DNA from 3 places in the Caballeronia sp. GAWG2-1 genome. Region 3 is predicted to be linked to each of the others. Evidence: riboswitches for the same ligand, from Rfam matches in the RefSeq annotation. Region 3 holds a riboswitch; each other region holds the start of a gene.
The links. A riboswitch is a leader RNA that binds a small molecule or an ion and turns the genes downstream of it on or off. The one in region 3 is predicted to bind cobalamin.
Positions count from the first base shown of each region.

Region 1: linked by a shared signal. The riboswitch ahead of cobW (cobalamin biosynthesis protein CobW) and the one ahead of NCR98_RS03215 (TonB-dependent receptor domain-containing protein) in region 3 are both predicted to bind cobalamin.
Region 2: linked by a shared signal. The riboswitch ahead of cobG (precorrin-3B synthase) and the one ahead of NCR98_RS03215 (TonB-dependent receptor domain-containing protein) in region 3 are both predicted to bind cobalamin.

Region 1 is NZ_JALQDD010000027.1:178,936-186,366, reverse strand. It holds gene NCR98_RS17310 (cobyrinic acid a,c-diamide synthase CobB) at 1-1,161, opposite strand, end outside; gene cobO (cob(I)yrinic acid a,c-diamide adenosyltransferase) at 1,166-1,768, opposite strand; gene NCR98_RS17300 (cobalamin biosynthesis protein) at 1,765-2,145, opposite strand; cobalamin riboswitch at 2,262-2,512, shown strand; gene cobW (cobalamin biosynthesis protein CobW) at 2,658-3,737, shown strand; gene cobN (cobaltochelatase subunit CobN) at 3,741-7,431, shown strand, end outside.
Region 2 is NZ_JALQDD010000027.1:167,745-175,175, forward strand. It holds gene NCR98_RS17225 (TerC family protein) at 1-320, shown strand, start outside; gene NCR98_RS17230 (hypothetical protein) at 325-552, opposite strand; gene NCR98_RS17235 (DUF4186 domain-containing protein) at 644-1,042, opposite strand; gene cobM (precorrin-4 C(11)-methyltransferase) at 1,049-1,774, opposite strand; gene NCR98_RS17245 (cobalt-precorrin-6A reductase) at 1,771-2,502, opposite strand; gene NCR98_RS17250 (cobalt-precorrin-5B (C(1))-methyltransferase) at 2,499-3,587, opposite strand; gene cbiE (precorrin-6y C5,15-methyltransferase (decarboxylating) subunit CbiE) at 3,612-4,814, opposite strand; cobalamin riboswitch at 4,895-5,094, shown strand; gene cobG (precorrin-3B synthase) at 5,198-6,427, shown strand; gene NCR98_RS17265 (precorrin-8X methylmutase) at 6,420-7,046, shown strand; gene NCR98_RS17270 (precorrin-2 C(20)-methyltransferase) at 7,046-7,431, shown strand, end outside.
Region 3 is NZ_JALQDD010000006.1:171,509-178,939, forward strand. It holds gene lgt (prolipoprotein diacylglyceryl transferase) at 1-88, shown strand, start outside; gene NCR98_RS03190 (SIMPL domain-containing protein) at 116-847, opposite strand; gene NCR98_RS03195 (EVE domain-containing protein) at 941-1,399, opposite strand; RNA gene ssrS (6S RNA) at 1,477-1,659, opposite strand; gene NCR98_RS03205 (cell division protein ZapA) at 1,782-2,096, opposite strand; gene NCR98_RS03210 (ATPase) at 2,093-2,479, opposite strand; cobalamin riboswitch at 2,716-3,039, shown strand; gene NCR98_RS03215 (TonB-dependent receptor domain-containing protein) at 3,126-5,003, shown strand; gene NCR98_RS03220 (FecCD family ABC transporter permease) at 5,030-6,028, shown strand; gene NCR98_RS03225 (ABC transporter ATP-binding protein) at 6,025-6,807, shown strand; gene cobT (nicotinate-nucleotide--dimethylbenzimidazole phosphoribosyltransferase) at 6,818-7,431, shown strand, end outside.

The DNA of each region.
Region 1 (7,431 bases), on a different contig from region 3:
GAAAGGCTGCATCGATGTCTTGAGCGTCGAATAGTGAAAGGTGTGGCCGGTGAGCGGACCGTGGGCGGTGTCGACTCGTTGCATCGCCAGCCGCGAAAGACGGCGTTGCATGGTGGCGTCGCCGGGAAGGGCGCTTAGCATTGAATGACGATTGCCTTCGACATCCGTCAGTGCGTCGAGCAGGTAGAGCATACCGCCGCATTCCGCGACTACCGCGCGATTGCGCGCGATATGTTCTTCTATCGAAGCGCGCGTGCACGCATTGGAAGCAAGCGTCGCGGCATGAAGCTCGGGATAGCCGCCGGGCAAGTAGAGCGCATCGACATGAGCGGGTACGGGCTCATCCGCTAGCGGGGAAAAATAGCTGACGCTTGCGCCCGATGCCTTTAGCAAATCGACATTCGCGGGATAAATAAATGAAAACGCGGCGTCCCGCGCGATCGCAATGTGCAATCCGTCGAGAAGACGCGGCGGTTCACTTAGCGTGATGTCGTCGTCGAAGCGAACGAGCGGCGGCAAATCGGCAAGCGTGGTCGCGGCAATGGCATCGGCGGCGCGGTCGAGACGCGCATCCAGGTCCGCCACTTCCCGCGCTTGAGTGAGGCCAAGGTGACGTTCGGGTAGCGCGATATCGTCCGCGTTCGAAAAATGACCGCAATAGCGCAGCCCTTCGGGGATGGCTTCGGCCAGCATCTGTGCATGGCGCGCAGACGCCACGCGATTTGCAAGCACGCCATGAAACGGCACATCGGGCCGATAACGCGCAAGTCCGAACGCAAGCGCGCCGAAGGTTTGCGCCATGCCATGCGCGCCGATTACCGCGAGCACGGGCACATTGAACGCAGCGGCGAGATCGGCGCTGCTCGGCGTGCCATCGAAGAGGCCCATTACGCCTTCGATCAAAATAAGGTCGGCTTCCTTGGCGGCCGCGGAAAGCATCGCGCGGCACGCTTCCAGTCCGACCATCCAAAGATGCAGCGAATAAACGGGCGACCCGCATGCCCGCTCGAGAATCATCGGATCGAGAAAATCCGGCCCGGTCTTGAAGATGCGCACGCGCCTGCCTTGCCGCGTGTGATGACGCGCAAGCGCGGCCGTCACCGTGGTCTTGCCTTGATGCGACGCGCTCGCGCCGATGAAGAGTGCGGGACAGTTTGCCATTGCGTCAGAACTCGACGCCGCGTTGCGCCTTGACGCCCTGCTCGCGATAAGGGTGCTTTACGAGGCGCATTTCGGTGACGAGATCGGCTATTTCAATGAGCTCATCGGCCGCGTGTCGTCCTGTCACGACGACATGCAGCATGGCCGGCCGTGCCTTTAGCACGCCGAGTACTTCCTCAAGCGGCAAATATTCGTACTTGAGCACGGCATTGAGCTCGTCGAGTACGACCATCTGATACTCGCCGCTTTGGATCATGCGTCGTGCTTCGTCCCATCCCTTGCGCGCCGTGGCGATGTCCGCCTCGCGATTTTGCGTGTTCCACGTATAGCCATCGCCCATCGTCACGAAATCGCAATGCGCGATTGCGCCAAGGAAATCGCGTTCCGACGTATGCAGCGCGCCTTTGATAAATTGCACCACGCCGAGTTTCATGCCGTGCCCGAGCACGCGCATGGCCATGCCGAATGCAGCGGTGGTCTTGCCTTTGCCGTTGCCGGTATTGACGATCAACAGGCCCTTTTCATGGTCGGCGGCGGCCTGCTTTTTCTCATGGCCTTCCTTGCGCCGCTGGGTCATGCGCAAATGCGATTCGGTATCGGTTTTCATGCTTGTTTCTTCGATGGTGTCTCTGCAATAGCGACCGTCACGCCGCCCGCGATAGTCTTATGCACGACGAGCCGGCCGCCGCTGGCAATGAGCGCGCAAGGCTCGCATACGCCGTCGACATTCAAATGCCGCCTGGCCTGCGATAAGAATTTCCCAGGCGCGCGCTCGATTTGATCGGCGCTAAAGAAATCCACGCGCAATTGATGACGCTCGCAAAATGCAAGCAATCCTGTTTCGTCTTTCTTAGCGTCGATGCTTGCCACGCTGGCGATATCGGCAAATGCGAGCGTGCCAAGCGCACCACGCACAGCGCGTTCTATTGCTTCGGCGCTTACGCCGCGGCGGCAGCCGATGCCGATGACGAGCGCGGCGCTCATGCTAAACGAAGCCAATTCATGGAGGTCGACTTGAAAAGCCTTAAGGCGGAGGAAAGATACCATACCGGACGCTTAGGCAGGCACCATGCTTTCTTGACGCCTAACCCCGCTAGCCCTAGACTTTCAATAGTTCAGGTGCTCGCGCGCCAAGTCTTTAGCGCGCAGTTGAACGGGAAACAGGAAGCGCGCGTTCAGGCGAACGCAAGCCAACCTGTGCTGCCCCCGCAACGGTAAGCGAAAGCCACGCATGACATGCGCGGCAAGCCGGTTTCAAAGCCACTGTGCTAGGCGTTCAAAGCGTCCGGCGCGGGAAGGCGAAGCGGCTATTTTCGTCAGCCCGGATACCGGCCAGAATTACCGAAGGGATTTCCTTAGCCGCGGGGTTGCGGCGTATTCCCAGATCCACCGAGTCGTGCGCTTTTCCATGTCCATGCCGCTGCAAAGGTCGAATAGACCGCATCGCGCACACCATCACGCATAGGGCGCACGCATCAATCAAGCACGGAGCAACGATGCAAACGCGCAAGATCCCCGTCACGGTCGTGACCGGCTTCCTCGGCAGCGGCAAAACCACGCTGATGCGGCACATTCTTTCAAACGCGCAGGGCAAGCGCATCGCGGTCATCGTCAACGAGTTCGGCGAGCTCGGTATCGATGGGGAAATTCTCAAGGGCTGCGGTATCGGTTGCGACGACGAAGCAGGCTCCGCCGAACGCAATCTCTATGAACTCGCGAACGGTTGCTTGTGTTGCACCGTGCAGGAAGAGTTTTATCCGGTGATGGAGCAACTGCTTGAACGGCGCGACAGTATCGATCACGTGTTGATCGAAACGTCCGGGCTTGCCTTGCCCAAGCCGCTCGTGCAGGCCTTCAACTGGCCGTCCATCAAGAACGCCTTCACCGTGGACGCGGTCGTTACCGTGGTCGACGGTCCGGCTGCGGCAAGCGGTCAGTTCGCGGCAAATCCCAGCGCCGTCGATGCGCAGCGCAAGGCCGATCCGAATCTCGATCACGAATCGCCGTTGCATGAATTGTTTGAAGACCAACTGTCGTCGGCGGATCTCGTCATCGTCAACAAGACCGATCTCATGGATGCCGCCGCGTTGAGCAAGGTCGATGCGCTCGTGCGTCCCGAGATTCCGCCCGAAGTGAAGATCGTTCCCGCGCAGATGGGCAAACTCGACATGCATGCGCTGCTCGGCTTGCAATCCGCATCGGAAGAGACCATTCATCTGCGGCACGACCATCATGGCTCGCCCGACGAAGACGGTCATGCGGATCATCATCACGACGAGTTCGATTCCGTGGTGGTCGCAGCGGATGTCGAGTCGCGCGAACAGCTGCTTGCGGCACTGCACGTGCTGGTGGAAAGGCACACGATTTACCGTGTGAAGGGCTTCGCGGCGTTGCCGGGTGCCGCCATGCGGCTCGTCGTGCAAGGCGTGGGGCGACGCTTCGACAGTTACTTCGACAGGCGCTGGAACGAGGGCGAGGCATCGAGTCGCTTCGTGCTTATCGGCGAGGACCTCGACCGCGAAACGCTGCAACGTGCTTTCGTTTCCGCGTTGCAGACCTTACCCGTGCAGGCCTGAGCGATGCATCTGCTGCGCACGACTCCGGGAGGCTTCGTCGACGACGCAGCAGGCGTGATGCGGATCGAGCAGACGCGCGCGCCCATTGTCGTGCTCAGTTCGGCCGATACCACGCTCGCGCTGCTCGCAAGCGTCTTTCCGCGTCTCGGCCCCGGCTTTCCGGAAGTGCGGCTCGCAAATCAATCGTTCCTGCGCCAGAACGCTTCGGTCGACTTTTATGTCGACGACATTCTGCGTCATGCAAAGGTCGTCATCGTCGATCATCTCGGCGGCGAATCGTATTGGCCCTACGGTATCGAGCGTCTCGTCGCTTTGGCAAAGCGCGAAAAGCAAATGCTCGCCATGTTTTCGGGCGATCTTGCGGAAGACCCGAATCTCATCGGCAAGAGTACGGCCGATGCCGCGTTCTGCCGCGACCTGTCGCGCTATTTACGTGAAGGCGGCGCGCGCAATGCCGAAGAGTTTCTACGCGCCATTGCGCATCGCGCGTTCGGTTGGGGACGCGAAGCGCACGCGCCGAGCGCGTTGCCCGCGGTCGCGATCTATCACCCCGAGCGCGAAAGCGCTTCTAGCGACGATTGGCGCGAACGCTGGACCGAAGGCGCGCCGGTGGTTGCCATTCTTTTCTATCGCGCGCACCTTCAATCAGGCAACACCGCTGTGTTCGATGCATTCATCGAAGCGCTCGAACGCGAGGGCATGAATCCGCTGCCCATTGCGATTGCATCGCTCAAGGAAAGTCTGAGCCGCGAAGTAGTGGAGCGTTTGTGCGCGCAGCATGGTGCATCGCTCGTGCTCAATACCACGGCGTTCGCTGCGGGCGTGATCGGAGAAAGCGAAGCATTCGAAGTGGCCGGCGATGCGCCCGTGATGCAAGTGATCTTGAGCGGGGGCAATCGCGATGACTGGCAGAAGGACAATCAAGGCCTGAATTCGCGCGATGTCGCCATGCACGTGGCGCTCCCCGAGGTGGATGGCCGTATCATCACGCGAGCGGTGAGCTTCAAGGGGCTTGCTTATCGATGCCCGCATACGCAGGTCGACGTGGTGCGTTATAAAGCCGATACCGAGCGCCTGCGCTTCGTCGCCGAACTCAGCGCGCGCTGGTGCAAGCTCAGACATACGCCGAACGAGCGCAAGCGCATCGCGCTCGTCTTGGCGAATTATCCGGCGAGCGAAGGGCGCATTGGCAACGGCGTGGGACTGGACACGCCGGCATCGGCCATCAACATCTTGCAGTTGCTCGAGCGTGAAGGCTATCGCTTAGACCAGATTCCCGAACATGGCGATGCGCTCATCGAAGCGCTTACGCGAGGCGTGACGAACGACCCTGTCGTGCGCGATCTTCGCCCGGCCCTGCAAAGTCTTGCGCTCGAAGATTATCTCGATGCCTATCGCGCGTTGCCGCTGGATGCACGGCAAGCACTGGAAAATATATGGGGCGCGCCTGAAGACGATCCGACGATACGGCGCGGCCGCTTCATGATTGCAGGCTTGCGTTGCGGTGAAGTGTTCATCGGCATTCAGCCTTCGCGCTCGCGCGAGCGCAACGATTATGCGAGCTATCACGATGCCGAGCTCGTGCCGCCGCATGCGTATCTCGCGTTTTATTTTTGGTTGCGCTTGCGTTTCCAGGCCGATGCGCTCGTGCATGTCGGCAAGCATGGCAACCTCGAATGGCTGCCGGGCAAGAGCGTTGCGTTGTCGGCATCGTGCTGGCCCGATCTCATTCTCGGTCCCATGCCGCATCTCTATCCCTTCATCGTGAACGATCCGGGCGAGGGAAGTCAGGCCAAGCGTCGCGCGCAGGCGGTCATCATCGACCATCTGATGCCGCCGCTCACGCGTGCCGAAAACTATGGGCCGCTGCAGGATCTCGAACGACAAGTGGACGAATACTACGAAGCGCTCATGGTCGATACGCGCCGCGCGAAGCTGCTGCGCAAGTCCATCCTCGCGAACATCGTCGAGAACAGGTTGCATGAGGAACTCGGGCTCGACGCACCGCGCGACTTGCAAGGCGAAGACACGCTGCTTACGCGTGCCGATGCCTATCTGTGCGAACTCAAGGAAGCGCAGATACGCGATGGTCTGCATGTGTTCGGCGTATCGCCCGAAGGCGTGCAAAGGCGCGATACGCTGCTCGCATTGGGCCGTTTTCCGACCGGCGACGGACGCGGTGCGAATGCAAGTCTCATCACGGCCATGGCGCGCGATCTCGCGCTCGGTGAAGCGTTCGATCCGCTCGATGCCGACTGGGCGGCGCCATGGAATGGACCTCGCCCCGACGCGCTTCAAAACGCGGTCGACGCGCCTTGGCGGCATCATGGCGATACACGCGAACGCCTCGAATCGTTAGCGTTGCAACTATTTCAAGGCGATGCCGAATCGCCGGGGCCGCAAACGACGCTGGTGCTCGAACGCTTGCAAGGCGATGTGCTCGCGCGTCTCGACGCGTGTGGTCCGCAAGAGCTCGAGCAACTGAAGCGCGGGCTCGAGGGCCGCTTCGTGCCGCCTGGTCCGAGCGGTTCTCCATCGCGCGGCAGACCGGACGTGTTGCCTACCGGACGCAATTTTTATTCGGTCGACACACGCGCGTTGCCGACTCAGGCCGCGTGGTCCATCGGCCTCAAGTCGGCCAATCTGCTGGTGGAACGACACGTGCAGGATCACGGCGATTTCCCGCGCGCCATCGGCCTTTCCGTGTGGGGCACGGCGACCATGCGCACTGGCGGCGACGATATGGCCCAGGCGTTCGCACTGATCGGCGTACGGCCGAAGTGGGCGGCGGGAAGCAATCGCGTGACGGACTTCGAGATACTGCCAATCTCCATCTTCAACCGGCCGCGTATCGACGTTACCTTGCGCGTATCGGGGTTCTTTCGCGACGCCTTCGCCAATCTCATGCATCTTTTCGATGCGGCGGTGCAAGCCGTCGCCGAACTCGAAGACGAGCCCGAGGATATCAATCCGATTCGCGCGCGCATCATGCGTGAGCGCGATGAACTGATCGGTCGCGGTATGAATGCGAAAGAAGCGCGGCAACGTGCAGGCTGGCGCGTGTTCAGCACAAAGCCGGGCGCGTATGGCGCGGGCTTGCAGGAACTGATCGATGCGAAGCAATGGCAGAGCGACGCCGATCTCTCGGCCGCGTATCAAAGCACGGGAGGCTATGCGTATTCGCAGGCGCAAGACGGCGTGGATGCGCGAGCGAGCTTCGGCACGCGGCTTTCCGCGCTCGATGTCGTGCTTCAGAATCAAGATAACCGCGAGCACGATCTGCTGGACTCGAACGACTACCATCAGTTTCAGGGCGGCATGGTCGCGGCCGTGCGTTATCTTTCGGGCCTGCAACCGCAGGCGTATAACGCGGATCATAGCAATCCCGCCGCGCCGCGCGTGCGGACCTTGAACGAAGAGATTGCACGCGTGGTGCGCTCGCGCGTGGTCAATCCAAAATGGATCGACGGCGTCAAGCGTCACGGCTACAAAGGCGCATCCGAACTCGCTGCAACGGTGGATTATCTCTATGGATACGACGCCACGGCGCGTGTCGTATCGGATCATCAATACGCGCTCGTTACCGACGCTTACGTGAACGACGCAGACACGCGCGAGTTCATCACGCAGCACAATCCTCACGCGCTCCAATCGATATGCGAGCGTCTGCTCGAAGCCATGGAGCGCGGTTTAT
Region 2 (7,431 bases), on a different contig from region 3:
GTATCGTGACGGCGGTCGGCATGACGGAACACATTCCGATCATGTTCGTTGCCGTGATCGCGGCGGTCGCGGTCATGCTGTTCGCGGCGGGGCCGCTGTCGCGGTTCATCGAACGCAATCCGACTATCGTGATGCTGGCGCTCGGCTTCTTGCTCGTGATCGGGATGACGCTGATCGCGGAAGGATTCGGCTCGCACGTGCCGAAAGGCTATATCTATGCGGCGATGGCGTTCTCCGCGCTCGTCGAAGCGCTCAACATGCTGGCGCGGCGGGCGAAGCGGAAGTCCGATCCGGCTCGGAACCGACGCGGCGAGAACTGATGCATCAGCTCGTGTAGCCGTCGCGGATCAGGCGGCATAGAACCGGCGCCATCGCGGGCTCCTCGGGTTCGCCTCGGTCGACCCATGCGGCGAATGCCTTCACGTCGTCGGTGAATGGCGGTTCGCCGCGCGCCTTGCGGATGACGTTGTGCGCGCTCAGCAAAGCTTTCGCGGGCGCCACGATCGATGCGATGAGCGGCCCCTTCGCCGGGCCGAAGTCGAAATTGTCCATGCCGTGCTTATCGGCATTGGCGATGAAGACTTGAGGCTCAGCAGGTCTGGTGGCGTCGCGCTTGCACGGCGGGGGCGTTATAAGCCGCACCTCAAAACGGCAACTCGCCCTGCCGCTTTTCAACAGCCGCGATCTCCGGCAACGGCTGCGCGCGCAGCCAGCGATCGATCGCGTCGACGACATGCCGACGTTCGGCTTCATCGAGTACCTTGCCCGCCGCGATGCCGTGCCATTTCGCCAGACAACCGCGGCAGCACGTCGCCGTCGCGTGCTGCGCGATGAACACCGGATGCCCGCGAAACGGCGTCTGCTTGCCATCGTTGAGCGGCGCTTGCGGCGCAAGGCGCTTCGCGATCAGCTCGTGCGCCTGCGCGACGACCGCTTCCACCCCGCGTTCGCGCAGATAGCGCCCTTCCCGCACACCCAACGCAAAACGCCTGCGAAACGCGGATTTAGCGAGCGCGGCGAAGACAGCGTCGAGATCGCGCATCGACCTTCATTCCTTGCCGTAGAGCGTGGAATCGGCGAAACCTTGGGCGTCGAGCACACGGCCCACGAGAATCAGCGCCGTGCGTTGCAGACCCACCGCCCGCACCTTCACCGCGATATCCGCAAGCGTGCCTTCCACGCGCGTTTCATCCGGCCAACTCGCGCGAAACACCACGGCGACAGGACAATCCGCGCCGTAATGCGGCAGCAGATCGTCGACGATACGCTCGATATGCCGCACGCCAAGATGAATGGCGAGCGTCGCACGATGACGCGCCAGCTCCGCGAGCGATTCGCCTTCGGGCATCGACGTTTTCGCGGCATAGCGCGTGAGAATCACGGTCTGCGAGATGCCCGGCAAGGTGAGTTCGCGTTTGAGCGCCGCCGCCGATGCCGCCGTCGCCGTCACGCCCGGCACGATCTCATAAGGAATCGCGAGTGTATCGAGACGGCGCATCTGCTCGCCTGTCGCGCCGTAAAGCGAAGGGTCGCCGGAATGCACGCGCGCCACGTCTTCTCCCCGCGCGTGCGCGTTTTCGAGCAACGCGACGATCGCATCGAGATCGAGTTCCGCTGTGTTCACGACACGCGTCGCCCGATGCCCGCTCAACACTTCGTCGGGCACGAGCGAGCCCGCATAAAGAATCACCGGACACGAGCGGATGAGCCGCTGGCCCTTCACGGTGATGAGTTCCGGGTCGCCCGGTCCGGCGCCGATGAAATAGACGGTCATGGAAGAGGAAGTTCGGTTGTGAGTGCATCGAGCGCGCTTGCCGGATCGTCGAACGCGCGATCGGCTTCGGGAAGCGCGGGCCGCGCAAGCATCACGACGGGCAAGCCGCGTTCGCGCGCCACCGCGAGCTTCGCTTCGGTCGCGCGGCCGCCGCTGTTTTTGCTGACGACGACATCGATACGCGCCGCATCGAACAACGCGCGCTCGCCTTCGATACTGAACGGCCCGCGCGCATCGACGATCCGCGCACGCGCGTTGCCTTCGTGCGGGTCGAGACAACGGACAGTCCAGAATTGCGACGCGGGTATCTCGTCAAGATGCGCAAGCGGCTCGCGTCCGAGCGTGAATAACGGCTTTTCATAGGCCGCGATTGCATCGACGACGCCTGGCCAATCGCGCGCCTCGCGCCAGATGTCGCCTGCTCGCGGCTGCCATGCCGGACGACGCACGGCCCACAAGGGCACGCCAACGAGCGTACATGCTTCGCGTGCATGACGGCTCATCTGCGCGGCGTAGGGATGCGTGGCATCGAGCACGAGCGCGATGCCTTCTTCACGCAGATACGTTGCCAGACCCGCCACGCCGCCAAAACCGCCGACGCGAACCTCACATGCGAGATCCGTCGGCACACGCCCGAGCCCCGCGAGACTGTAGACATGCGACGTGCCGAGCTTGCGCGCAATGACGAGCGCGTCGCCGGTGCCGCCGAGCAATAGCACGCGCTTCATTGCGCGCTCCCGACGATCTGCCCTTGCCTGTCGATGGCGAAAGTCTCCACGACGATGCCTTGCGGCACGACGTCGAGCGCCACTTCGCGGGCCCGCGCGCAGACGATATCGCCGAGCGCGATGCCTTCGCCGCGCGCCAGCTTAAGCGCCTCCTGACTCGTGTTGGCCATGCGAATCGCGTGCTGCAACGCGATGCTCGCGCCAGCATCGGCGGCCCAGGTGGCGAGAAGCGGCAAGTCGATACTCGACGTGCGGCTGTGCAGATCCATATGTCCCGCCGCGAGCTTGCTGAGTTTGCCGAAGCCGCCGCAAACACTAAGTTTTTCGACCGGCGCGCGACGCAAGTGCTTCAAAACCGCACCCGCGAAATCGCCCATTTCGATGAGCGCCATATCCGGCAAGCCGTAACGCGCGCGCATGGCGTCCTCGCTCTGATTGCCGGTGCACGCCGCGATATGTTGCACGCCATTGGCGCGCGCGACATCGATCCCCTGATGGATCGACGCGATATAAGCCGCACACGAAAACGGCCGGACGATGCCGGTGGTCCCGAGTATCGACAGTCCGCCGATAATGCCGAGCCGCGGATTCATCGTCTTGAGCGCAAGCGCCTCGCCATTCTCCACGCCGATGCTCACGTCGAAACCGCCCGCATAACCCGCTCGCGTGGCGAGTGCTTCGAGATGCTCGCTCATCATTTTGCGGGGAACGGGGTTGATGGCCGGCTCGCCGATCGGCAACGCAAGGCCCGCGCGCGTCACGGTGCCAACGCCCGGTCCCGCGTGAAAGCGCACGCCATGCCGCGCCGCAAGCCGCACGCGAGCTATGACGAGCGCGCCATGCGTGACATCGGGATCGTCGCCGGCATCCTTGATGACGCCCGCTTCCGCTGCATCGCCGGCAAGACGGCAGAACGCGAGCGGCATGGTCACGGACTGGCCCTTCGGCAGCACGATCACCGCGCGCTCGCTCGGCTCGCCGAGCAACAAAAGGCGCGCGGCCGCGAGACTCGTCACCGTCGCGCAGCTTCCCGTCGTGTAGCCGCTTCTGAGCGGCGCGGACTGTTCGGGCGTCTCGTCACGCATCGGGATGGTCATCCGCCGGCGAGCTCATGGCTTCTTCGCGTGCAGAAGCGTGATCGGCAGCGCTTGCCGCCACGTATCGAAACTGCCGAGCGGCTCGGCCCGTGCGATGCCGATCCGCGTCAGCTCGCCGCCATGCTCCGCGCGCCATGCAACGAGCGCCGCTTCGCTCTGCAAGGTCACGGCGTTGACGATCAGCCGACCGCCCTGCCGCACGCGCGACCAGCACGCATCGAGGAGACCCGGCACGGTCACGCCGCCGCCGATGAACACGGCATCCGGCGCGCTCAAACCGTCGAGCGCGCCGGGCGCCTCGCCCTTGACGAGTTGCAGCGCAGGCACGCCGAGCGCATCGCGGTTATGTTCGATGAGACGCTGCCGCCCCTCGTTCGCTTCGATTGCAATCGCGCGGCAAGCGGGATGCGCGCGCATCCACTCGATACCGATGGACCCGCAACCCGCGCCGACATCCCACAGCAATTCGCCCGGTTGCGGCGCGAGACGTGCGAGCGTCACGGCGCGTACATCGCGCTTGGTAAGCTGGCCGTCGTGCCGATACGCGTCGTCGGCAAGACCCGGCGTGAGCGATGGCCCCGCGTGGCCCGCATGCGTGCGGCATTCGATCGCCATGAGATTGAGCGCCGCCACGCGCGGCTCGCGCCAGTCGTCCGCACGTTCGTCGAACCGGCGTTCATTCGTGCCGCCCAGATGCTCGAACACCGTCACGCGGCTCGCGCCGAAACCATGCAGCGTGAGAAGCTGCGTGACGGCGGCGGGCGTCGCGCCATCGGCGCTCAGGACGAGCAGACGTCCGCCGCGAAACACATGCGCGAGCAGGGACGCCACCGGCCGCCCGACGAGCGACACGCATTGCGCGTCCTGCAACGGCCAGCCCAAGCGCGCCGCCGCCAGCGACAGCGACGAAGGCGCGGGCATGACGCGCATTTCTTCCGCGGATAATTCGCGCGCAAGCGTGACGCCGACGCCGAAGAACATGGGGTCGCCGCTCGCAAGCACGCATGTTTGGACGCCGCGCTCGGCGAGCACGGCATCGACGGAAAACGGGCTTGGCCATGGCACGCGGCGCGCCGCGATACGCGCCGGCAGAAACGCGAGGTGACGTTCGCCGCCGTGGATCGACCGTGCTTGGAAGAGCGCGCGCCGCGCCTCGCGGCCAAGCCCATGCCAGCCGTCCTCGCCGATACCCACGACGGTCAGCCAGTTCGACATGTGCGGCCTCCTACGGGCGAATCCCGCGTTTGAAGCACCCGCGCAAGGCGGGAAGCGGTCTGATGGTCGATAAAAGCGGGCATAATAGCGCGTTCGTCGGTGCCTGAAGGGTTCGATCGGTATCGAGCCTCATGGCCTAACAGGGAACACAGCAAAACTGTGGCTGCCCCCGCAATTGTACGCAGCGAGTCCGCGCTCCACTGCCACTGGTTTTTACCGGGAAGGCTAGCGCGAATGTCGACCTGCCAGCCAAGAGACCTGCCGACGTAAGCATTCACTGCTATTCAACGCTATTCAACGCAATTGCGCGAAGCCTGCCGGGCGGGGTGTACCGGTTCGCAACTCAAGCGCTTGAGCATACGGTCGAGCTTTTGGAATCGTTCTTGCCGCCTCGGTCTTCGGCCTGTCCCGGCCTCATGCGTATCGTGCCCGCACGCGATGGCGCCCTTGCGCGCGTGCGTCTTGCCGGTGGCGAGTTGCGTCGCGAAGCCGCGCATGCCGTGGCGCACGCCGCCGAGCGCTGCGGTTCCGGCACGATCGAAGTGACCAATCGCGCCAATCTGCAACTGCGCGGCATTCGCGACGACGCCCACGCGGAACTCATCGACATCGTGCTCGCGGCGGGCCTCGGTCCGACCACGGCCGGCGCCGACGATATCCGAAACGTCATGCTGAGCCCGCTTGCGAGCACGGGAACGCGTGCGCTTGCAGCGGATATCGTCGAAAGCATGCAGGCCGATGCCGCGTTGCACGCGTTGTCGCCGAAGTTCGCGTTGCAGATCGACGATGGCGAAACGCTTGCGATGCTCGATCATCCGCACGATCTTTGGCTTTCGGCGCTGGACAATGGCGCGTGCTTCGCATTCGGTTTTGCAGGATCGATGCCGCATCGTGAGGAACATGCGCCTGCCTCGGGCGCGATTGCGCGTGACGACGCGAAGCGCTTCATCCTGGCCGTGCTGCAGGCGTTTCTGGCACTGGCATCGGTGGAAGAACACCGCATGCGCGATGTGCTCGCACGCGTTGGAATAGCGGGCTTTCTCCATGCCCTCGACTTCGAAACACAGCACGACGCCGCACTTCAGTCATGGCGTCGCGCGCCTTCCGATGCAACGTTACGACTCGGCGCGCATGCGGACTATGTCGGCGCGCAAGCGCCGCTCGGCCGCCTCGCTGCTAATACGCTTCACGCAATCGCCGATCTCGCCGAAGAACGCGTCGTGATGACGCCCTGGCAAAGCGTGTTGCTGCCGGACGTGCACGCGAATCGCATGACGCATGTCGTCGACGCCCTTCGCGCGCTTGGCCTCGCCACCGATCCACGCGATCCGTTCGCGCGTCTGATCGCATGCGCGGGTTCTTCGGGCTGCGCGAAAAGCCGTGCCGATACGAAAGCGGACGCGCATCGTTTAGCCTCCTTGCTGCCCGAGCATGCGCACGCGCATCTGAGCGGCTGCGAGCGCTTTTGTGCGGCGGCGCATCCCGTCGAAAACACGCTCGTTGCCGTTGCGCCCGGCCGCTACGACGTGCTTCGAGGCACACACGTGATCGCCCATAACCTCCTCATCGAAGAGGCGGCCGCATGGCTCGCCCGGAGTCATGCCGATGTCTGACTATACCCGCGACGGTGCGGAGATTTACCGGCAATCGTTCGCGACGATTCGTGCCGAAGCCGACCTCGCCGCCATTCCCGCCAACCTCGAAAAGCTCGCCGTGCGGCTGATTCATGCGTGCGGCATGATCGATATCGTCAATGACCTGCGCTTCTCGTGCGATGCCGGTATCGCGGGCCGTGAAGCGCTCGTGAGCGGCGCGCCCATTCTCTGCGATGCGCGCATGGTCGCCGAAGGCATCACGCGCGCGCGCCTTCCCGCGAATAATCGCGTGATCTGCACGCTCGGCGATGCCTCCGTGCCGGAACGCGCCCGTGAGATGCGCAACACGCGCTCCGCTGCCGCACTCGAACTCTGGCGGCCCGATCTTGCGGGTGCGATCGTCGCAATCGGCAATGCGCCCACCGCGCTCTTTCATCTACTCGACATGATCGACGACGGCGCACCGAAGCCCGCGCTCATCCTCGGCTTTCCGGTGGGCTTTATAGGCGCGGCGGAATCGAAAGCCATGCTTGCCGCCGACAGCCGTGGCATTCCTTTCGTCGCGTTGCTCGGACGACGCGGCGGCAGCGCGATGGCGGCGGCCGCCGTGAATGCGCTCGCATCGGAGGCCGAGTGATGAGCGGAAGACTCCATGGCCTGGGCGTCGGTCCGGGCGATCCCGATCTCATCACGGTGAAGGCGTTGAAGCTGCTCAAGGCGGCGCCCGTGGTCGCGTATTTCGTCGCGAAGGGGAAGAAGGGCAACGCGTTCGGCATCATCGAATCTCATCTCGAAGACACGCAGACGCGCTTGCCGCTCGTCTATCCCGTGACGACGGAAGCGCTCGAACCGCCGCTTTGCTACGAGACGATCATCAGCGCGTTCTACGATGAATGCGCGCTCGCCATTGCGGATCATCTCGAAGCCGGCCGCGACGTGGCGGTGATCTGCGAAGGCGATCCGTTCTTCTACGGCTCGTACATGTATCTGCACGATCGCCTTGCCGCGCGCTTCGAGGCAGA
Region 3 (7,431 bases):
GCTCTCGCTGCCAATGATCGTCGCGGGCATCGTCATGATGGTGTGGGCGTACAAACGTCAGAAACGCGTGTCCGGCAACGCGGCGTAAATCACGCCGCGTTCTCCGGCACAGCAGTTATCGCCCCATTTGCACCGAACCCGACACGTCGACGGTCACCGTCGTCGTGCCGGCTTCGAGCGCCATCGGCGCGCCGACCTTCGCGTCCGCGCCAAGCGAGCGGGCCTGCATCATCATCACCGGGCGCGGACCCGCGCCGCTGTGGCCCACGTTCACTTCGCGGATCGTGAAGTTGGCGTAGCCGAACGCCTGGCTCGTGGCCTGCGCTTCCTTGCGGAACGACTCGATGGCCTGCGTCGAGAGCTTCTGCTCGGCGGCGCGCTGCGCTTCGGGCGACAGCGAGAACGCGACGCTGCCGACTTGCATGGCGTTACTCATCTTGCCCGCGAGCTTGGACGCCGCCGCGAAGTCGTGCGATTCCAGCACGACCTCAGTGCGGCCGCGCCACGCGGAGATCTTACCGTCGCGATCCGTGCTCGGATAAACCGTGAACGAGCCGCTTTTCGCGGTCACGTTGTCGACGCCTTTTGCTTCGCGCAATGCGGCTTCGGCGCGCTGATTGAGCGTGGTGGTGAGCGACGATGGATCGGCCGCTTCCTGCTCGTAGAACAGCGTGATGTTGACGACATCTTGCGGCACTTGCGCGCTGGCTTGCGCGGATAGCGAGAGCACGCCGGATGGCTGCGGATTGGTGATTACCGTCTGAGCGGCGGCCGAAAGCGGAAGCGTGAGCGCGGCGCTCGACATCGCGACGAAGGCGAGGGCGGCGGCGGTTTTCTTGTCGATCATCTAAGGACTCCGAGTGCAAGAGCATCGCGTGATTCGCGACCGCACTTAGGCGCTTCGTTCGTTCCCTTAGTTCCCTTGAACGATTCGCGCGCCCTAGACCAGACGCTCGGTTATGAAGCGCCACTGCGCCTCGGTCACGGGCGTGATCGACAGCCGATTACCGCGCGCGAGCACTTGCATGTCGGCGAGTTCTGCGTGTTCGCGCAATGTCGCGAGCGGAATCAACGGCGTCTTCTTGACGAAACGCACATCGACGAGCATCCAGCGCGGCGTCTCCTGCGTGGACTTGGCGTCGAAGTACGGGCTTTTGGCGTCGAACTGAGTGGGATCGGGGTAGGCCGTAGAACAGACTTTGGCGATGCCCGCAATGCCCGGCTCCGGGCAACTCGAATGATAGAAGAGCACGCCGTCGCCGACTTGCATCTGGTCGCGCATGAAGTTGCGCGCCTGATAGTTGCGCACGCCCGTCCACGGGAGGGTTTTCTTCGGCGCGTGCGCGAGATGATCGATGCTCGCTTCGTCCGGTTCGGACTTCATCAGCCAGTAGCGCATGATGGATTCGGCAACGGGGTTTTAAAACGGGCTCAACAAAAGCAAACGGCATCGGTATGAACCGATGCCGCTGGAGTAGGGTCCCCACCTCGGCCGCTAGGCCGGCATCCTGAACCTGGGTTCAAGATTGGTCGCAGTAAGCAACACTTCGGGTACATCAGACAGAGTGACGCGCGCGCCCGTGCTGCAAGTTTCCACAACCGTGCCAATGTAGCATTGGTTCAAGGAATATATGACCTTGGCGAACCAGGCAGGGAGTAGTCACTCTACACCAATCGAATGTCTAATGCAGCCTCTCGACACCAATTGCGCAGTTTCTTTTTTCGATTGACATCGCGCGACCGATTAGCGTTCGCCAAGGAGCGGCGTCGCGGCACTTCGGTCACTGCACTTCATACTGCGCGATGACAGCACCAAGCTGTTCGTTCATGGAGTGCATCGTGCGGCGAATTTCCTCGGCGGGGAAGGCCTCGCCATGACGCACGCTTTCTTGCAGCCTCAGCAATTCGGAAGCGAGTGAAAGCGCGGCCATCACCGCGATGCGGTCTTGCCCGCGCACGTTGCTTGCATTGCGCACCTTGTTCATCTCGGCGTCGACGCGTGCCACCGCTTCACGCAGCGCACCTTCGGTTTCCGGCGAACAGGCGAGGCGATATTGCTGGCCGAGAATGGATACTTCGATCTGCGTGGTCGTCATGCCTTCTCTCCGTGATGATGCTCACTGTGCTCTCCCGCGTGCGCATGCTCGTGCGCGGCTTGCACATCGTGAGAACGGGCATCGAGGAGATCGAGCTGATTTTCCGTCTCGGCATGATTCGCGGACTTGCCGCGCGGCAACTTTTCGAGAATCGCGTTCAGGCGGACCTGCGCGTCGTCGATCTTGGCCGAGAGGGAATCGCGTTCGGCTTGCAGCGTGTCGCGCTCTTCGCGCATTTGCACAAGCTCTGCCTGCACGTTCGCGTAGTCGCTACGCAGTTGTTCGATTTGTGCTTCAAGCGCGAGACGCGCCTGATTGTGCCGCTCGCTGATCTGGATCAGCCGGCCGATATTTCCTGACAGTGATTCGAGTTCGTTGAGCATGTGCTGCGTCCTCTAAAGACCTCGCATTCTAGCGCGGTTCAACGGAGCTTCCGATAATTGTCTCGTTTCGAGACGTAACAGCACGCGATCATGCGTGCATCGCGATGCATTCGTGTGTGGAAAGCGCGGGCGCTGCCGATGTGTTGCGACGGCGGGTTCTAGTTGGGTTCGTCGTGAGCCGTGTGTCTTGCGATGATCGGCCAGGGTCGTTTCTTGACGGTCCTGAATCGCGCTCCTACACTTGCCGCACTTTTGGTGCTCGCGTCCGCATTCTTTTGCGGGCGCAGTCAAACGGGAAACAGGAAGCGGCGCCGCCAAGGCCACGCCAACCTGTGCTGCCCCCGCAACGGTAAGCGACCGCAACGCAAGTTGCAAGTCGTCCCTTGCGCGTTTTTCGCCGCGCCGTCGTGTGAGTTTGCTTGCGAGTTTGTCTGATTCGCAAGAATCCGCCGCTCGACGCAGGCCAGGCGAAGAACGTGTCGATGCCACTGCGCTTCATGCGTGGGAAGGCGGGACGGTGTGTCGCCAGCCCGGATACCGGCCAACTGTTCAGCGCGTTCGTCTGTTCGCATTCGAGCGCGCTCGTCGCGCATTGGCCTTGCGGGGAGCGAGGTCGCGCCAGCCTACGCATGGGAACATTTCACGCATGGTATCGCCACTTGCCCGACACGCGGGCAGACGCAAAACGATCGAACGCGCCGCGCTCGTCGCCCTCAACACATGGTTGCTCGCTCATGAAGCGCTCGCGGACGAAGCCTCGCAACCGCCGCTCGCGCCCGTCGTCGTGACCGCGACGCGCACCGCGCAACCTCTCGCCGATACGATCGCGCAGACTTCGCTCTTCGACGCCCAGGATATCGCCGATAGCAATGCCTACGACGCGCTCGGCGTCATCGGTCTTGCGCCCGGCGTGCAGGTGACGCGCAACGGCGGCCCGGGAGCGAATGCAAGCGCGTTCATACGCGGCGCGTCCTCGACGCAATCGCTCGTTTTGATCGACGGCGTGCGTGTGGAATCCGCATCGCTCGGTTCGGCGCAGCTTGCGCAGATCATGCCGGATCAGATCGACCGCATCGAAGTCGTGAACGGCAACGTGTCGGCGCTGTACGGCTCGGGCGCGATCGGCGGCGTCGTGCAGATCTTCACGAAAGACGGCGAGGCGCATCCGCCGCGCTTCTACTTCGAGACGGAATACGGCAGCTATCACACGCAGCGGCAAGCTGCGGGCGTTTCCGGCGCGCTCGATAGCGAAGGCCGCACGACCTTCAGCTTCAACGTATCGCGCGAGAAGACCGATGGTTTCTCGTCGATCGATCCCGCGCTCGCGCCCAACGCCAATCCGAACGCGAACGGTTATCTGAACGAAAGCGTCGCGGCCACGCTGCGCCACAAGTTCGGCGACAAATGGGACGCGGGCGTGCGCTTCTATCAGTCGAACGGCATCGACAGTTTCGACGATGCCTACGGCTTGCCCGGCGATCTCAACGATTCGCACAGTCGCGTGCGGTCGACATCGGTGTTTGCGAACGGCCGTATCACGGACCAGTGGACCACGCATTTCACGGTCGCGCAGGGACAGGACCGCGCGAACATCGAGCAGAACGGCATCTATACGAGCCGCTTCAATTCCGAGGATCGCCAGTATCTGTGGCAGAACGACTTTCGCCTGACGGAGGCGCACAAGCTCCTGTTCGGTTACGAGCATCTCGACCAGACGCTCGATTCGGATCAGTTCAGCGCGCCGGATCGTCACGTGAATTCGGTGTACGCGGGCTATGTGGGACGCTTCGGTCCGAGCGAAGTGCAGGCCAATCTGCGCCACGACCAGTATTCCGATTTCGGCGGCGCGAACAGCTACTATCTGGGCTATGCGTACAACATCGACACGCACTGGCGCGCGAGCGCGAGTTACGCGGCGTCGTTCCGCGCGCCGAGCTTCGACGATCTCTACTATCCGTTCAGCGGCAATCCGTCCATTCAGCCCGAGCGCAGTCATTCGGTGGAAGCGGCGCTGCAGTACGCATCGGACCAAGTGGGCGTGCTGCGCGTGACGGCGTTTCAGACGCGCTATTCGAATCTGATCGATTACGTATCGGACGGCAGCGGCTTCTATATCGCGCAGAACGTCGGACGCGCGAAGGTGCAGGGCGTCGAGGGATCGTGGGCAGGGCATGTCGGCGCCACTGATTTACGCGCGGGCGTGACGTTCCAGAATCCCGTCGATGAAACCGGCAATCAGGACCTGACGCGCCGTGCGCGGCGTTTCGCGAGTTTCAGCGCGCATCGCTCGATAGGAAGCTGGCGCGTGGGTGGCGAGTGGATCGTGAGCGGTGCGCGCAGCGATTACGATTCGACGCTCGCGGGCTATGGCGTCGTGAATCTGTCGGCGCGCTATGACATCACGAAGTCGTGGTACGTGAGCGCGCGTGTCGACAACCTCTTCGACCGGAACTATGAACTGGCTTATTCGTACAACACGCCGAGGCGCGGCGCTTATGTCACGCTCGGCTGGCGCCCGTCGTGAGCGACACCGTTGACCTGCGCCGCGCGATGAACGCTAAACGCGCGTTAGGCATCTGGGCTGCGCTCGGGCTTGCCGCGTTGCTTGTGTTTGCGGCGTCGCTCGCGCTCGGCAGCGTCGCGTTGCCCTTGCCGCGCGCCATCGCGGCGTTGCTGCACGCGCATGCGGCCGCGCCCGATATCGCCGATGACATCGTGCTCACCTTGCGTTTGCCGCGCGCGCTCGCGGGTTTCGCTTCGGGCGCCTTGCTCGCGCTTTCCGGCGCGCTGCTGCAAGTGCTGTTGCGCAATCCGCTGGCCGAGCCGTACGTGCTCGGCGTATCCGGCGGCGCGGCGACCTTCGCGCTCACGGCGATGCTCGCGTCGCTGCCGTGGTGGGGCATCGATCTGGCGGCGTGCGCGGGCGCGTTCGCATCCATCGTGCTGGTGCTCGGACTCGCGCGACGCGACCTGTGGCACGGCGATCGCGATGCCTCTCCGCGTCTTCTGCTGACAGGCGTGGTGATAGCGGCGGGCTGGGGCGCGCTCATCACGTTGATCCTCAGCATTGCGCCGGAAAATCGCTTGCGCGGGATGATCTTCTGGCTGACGGGCGACCTGAACGGCGCAGCGACGCCGTGGCCCGCGCTGATTGCGCTCGTCGTCGCGATGATCGTCGTCGTGCCGCTCGCACCGCAACTCAACGTGCTGTTGCGTGGCGATACGGCCGCGCGTTCGCTCGGCGTGCCTGTCTCGCGCGTGCGGCTGTCGGTGTATCTCGTCGCATCGCTTGCGGCAGCGGCGGCTGTCACGACGGCGGGCACCATCGGCTTCGTTGGGCTCGTCGTGCCGCATTTATTGCGGCTCCCGTTCGGCAACGATCAGCGCATGCTCGTGCCGGCGTCGGCGCTGGCGGGCGGCCTCGCGGTGATGAGCGCCGATCTCGTCGCGCGCACGGCGATCGCGCCCGCGCAATTGCCGGTGGGTGTGGTGACCGCACTCGTCGGCGTGCCGATGTTCCTGTGGATGCTGCTGGCGAGACCGCGATGACCCTGCATATCGAACACGTCAGCTTGCGCGCGGGCGCTCGCACGCTCGTGGAAAACCTCACGCAAAGTATCGGCGCGGGCGAGATGTGGTGCATAGCCGGGCCGAACGGCGCGGGCAAGACCACGCTCATTGGCGTGCTCGCGGGTTTGACAAAGCCGGCCGAAGGCGCGATATCGCTCAATGGCCGCGCGCTCGCATCCTGGCGCGCGGCGGATCTCGCACGCGCGCGCTCGCTGATGCCGCAAAGCTCGCACGATGCCTTCAGCGCGACCGTACTCGACACCGTGCTGCTCAACCGCTTTCCGTATGTCACGGGCTGGGGCTGGGAGAGCGCCGAAGACCGCGCTGCCGCGCGTGCTGCGCTCGATGCGCTCGGTCTTCTATCGTTCGCCTCGCGCGATGTCCTGACATTGTCGGGCGGCGAACGGCAACGCGTGACGCTCGCCGCCGTGCTGTGCCAGAACACACCGCTCTTGCTGCTCGACGAACCGCTCGCGCATCTGGACCTGCATCATCAAATCGATTGTCTGCACGTACTGGCCGACGCCGCGTGCAAGTCGGGCCGCACGGTGATTTTCTCGTGTCACGATCTCAATCTCGCGCGGCGCTTTTCGACGCACGCGCTTTTGCTCGATGGCAAGGGCGGCGCGCACGCCGGTCTCGTCGCGGACGTGCTCACGCCTGAACGCGCGAGCGCCGCGTTCGGCTATCCGCTAGCCTTGATTCGCGATGGCGAGCACGAAGCGCTCGTGCCGTCCATTCCCGTTGCACGCACCTGAAGGATTGCCGATGTCAAACGCCCACGACTTGCCTACGCCCCGCGCGCCAGACCGTTCGCGCGAAGCCGAACTGCAACGCATCATCGATACGAAAACGAAGCCGCCGGGCAGCCTCGGTCGGCTCGAAACGCTCGCGCTGCAAATGGGCGTGATTCAGCGCACGACGAAGCCGCGCATCGAGCGCCCGGCGATGATCGTGTTTGCGGGCGATCACGGTATCGCGGCCGAGGGCGTGAGTCCGTATCCGCAAGAAGTGACCGCGCAGATGGTCGCGAATTTTCTGGCGGGCGGCGCGGCGATCAACGCGCTGTCGCGTTCGGTCGGCATGACGCTCGAAGTGGTCGATGCGGGCGTGGCGACACCGATTCCCATCGATAGCGGCTACGAGCGTCTGTCGCTCGGCCTCGGCACGCGCAACTTCGCGAAGGAAGCGGCGATGTCGCGCGAGACCGCGCTCGAAGGCATCGCGCGCGGCGCGGCGCGTGTGCGGCATCATGCGGCGCTCGGCACAAACGTGATCGGCTTCGGCGAGATGGGGATTGCGAACACGTCGGCGGCGGCGTGCCTGATGAGCCGTCTGTGCGGTGTGCCCATTGGCGAATGCGTCGGACGCGGCACGGGTCT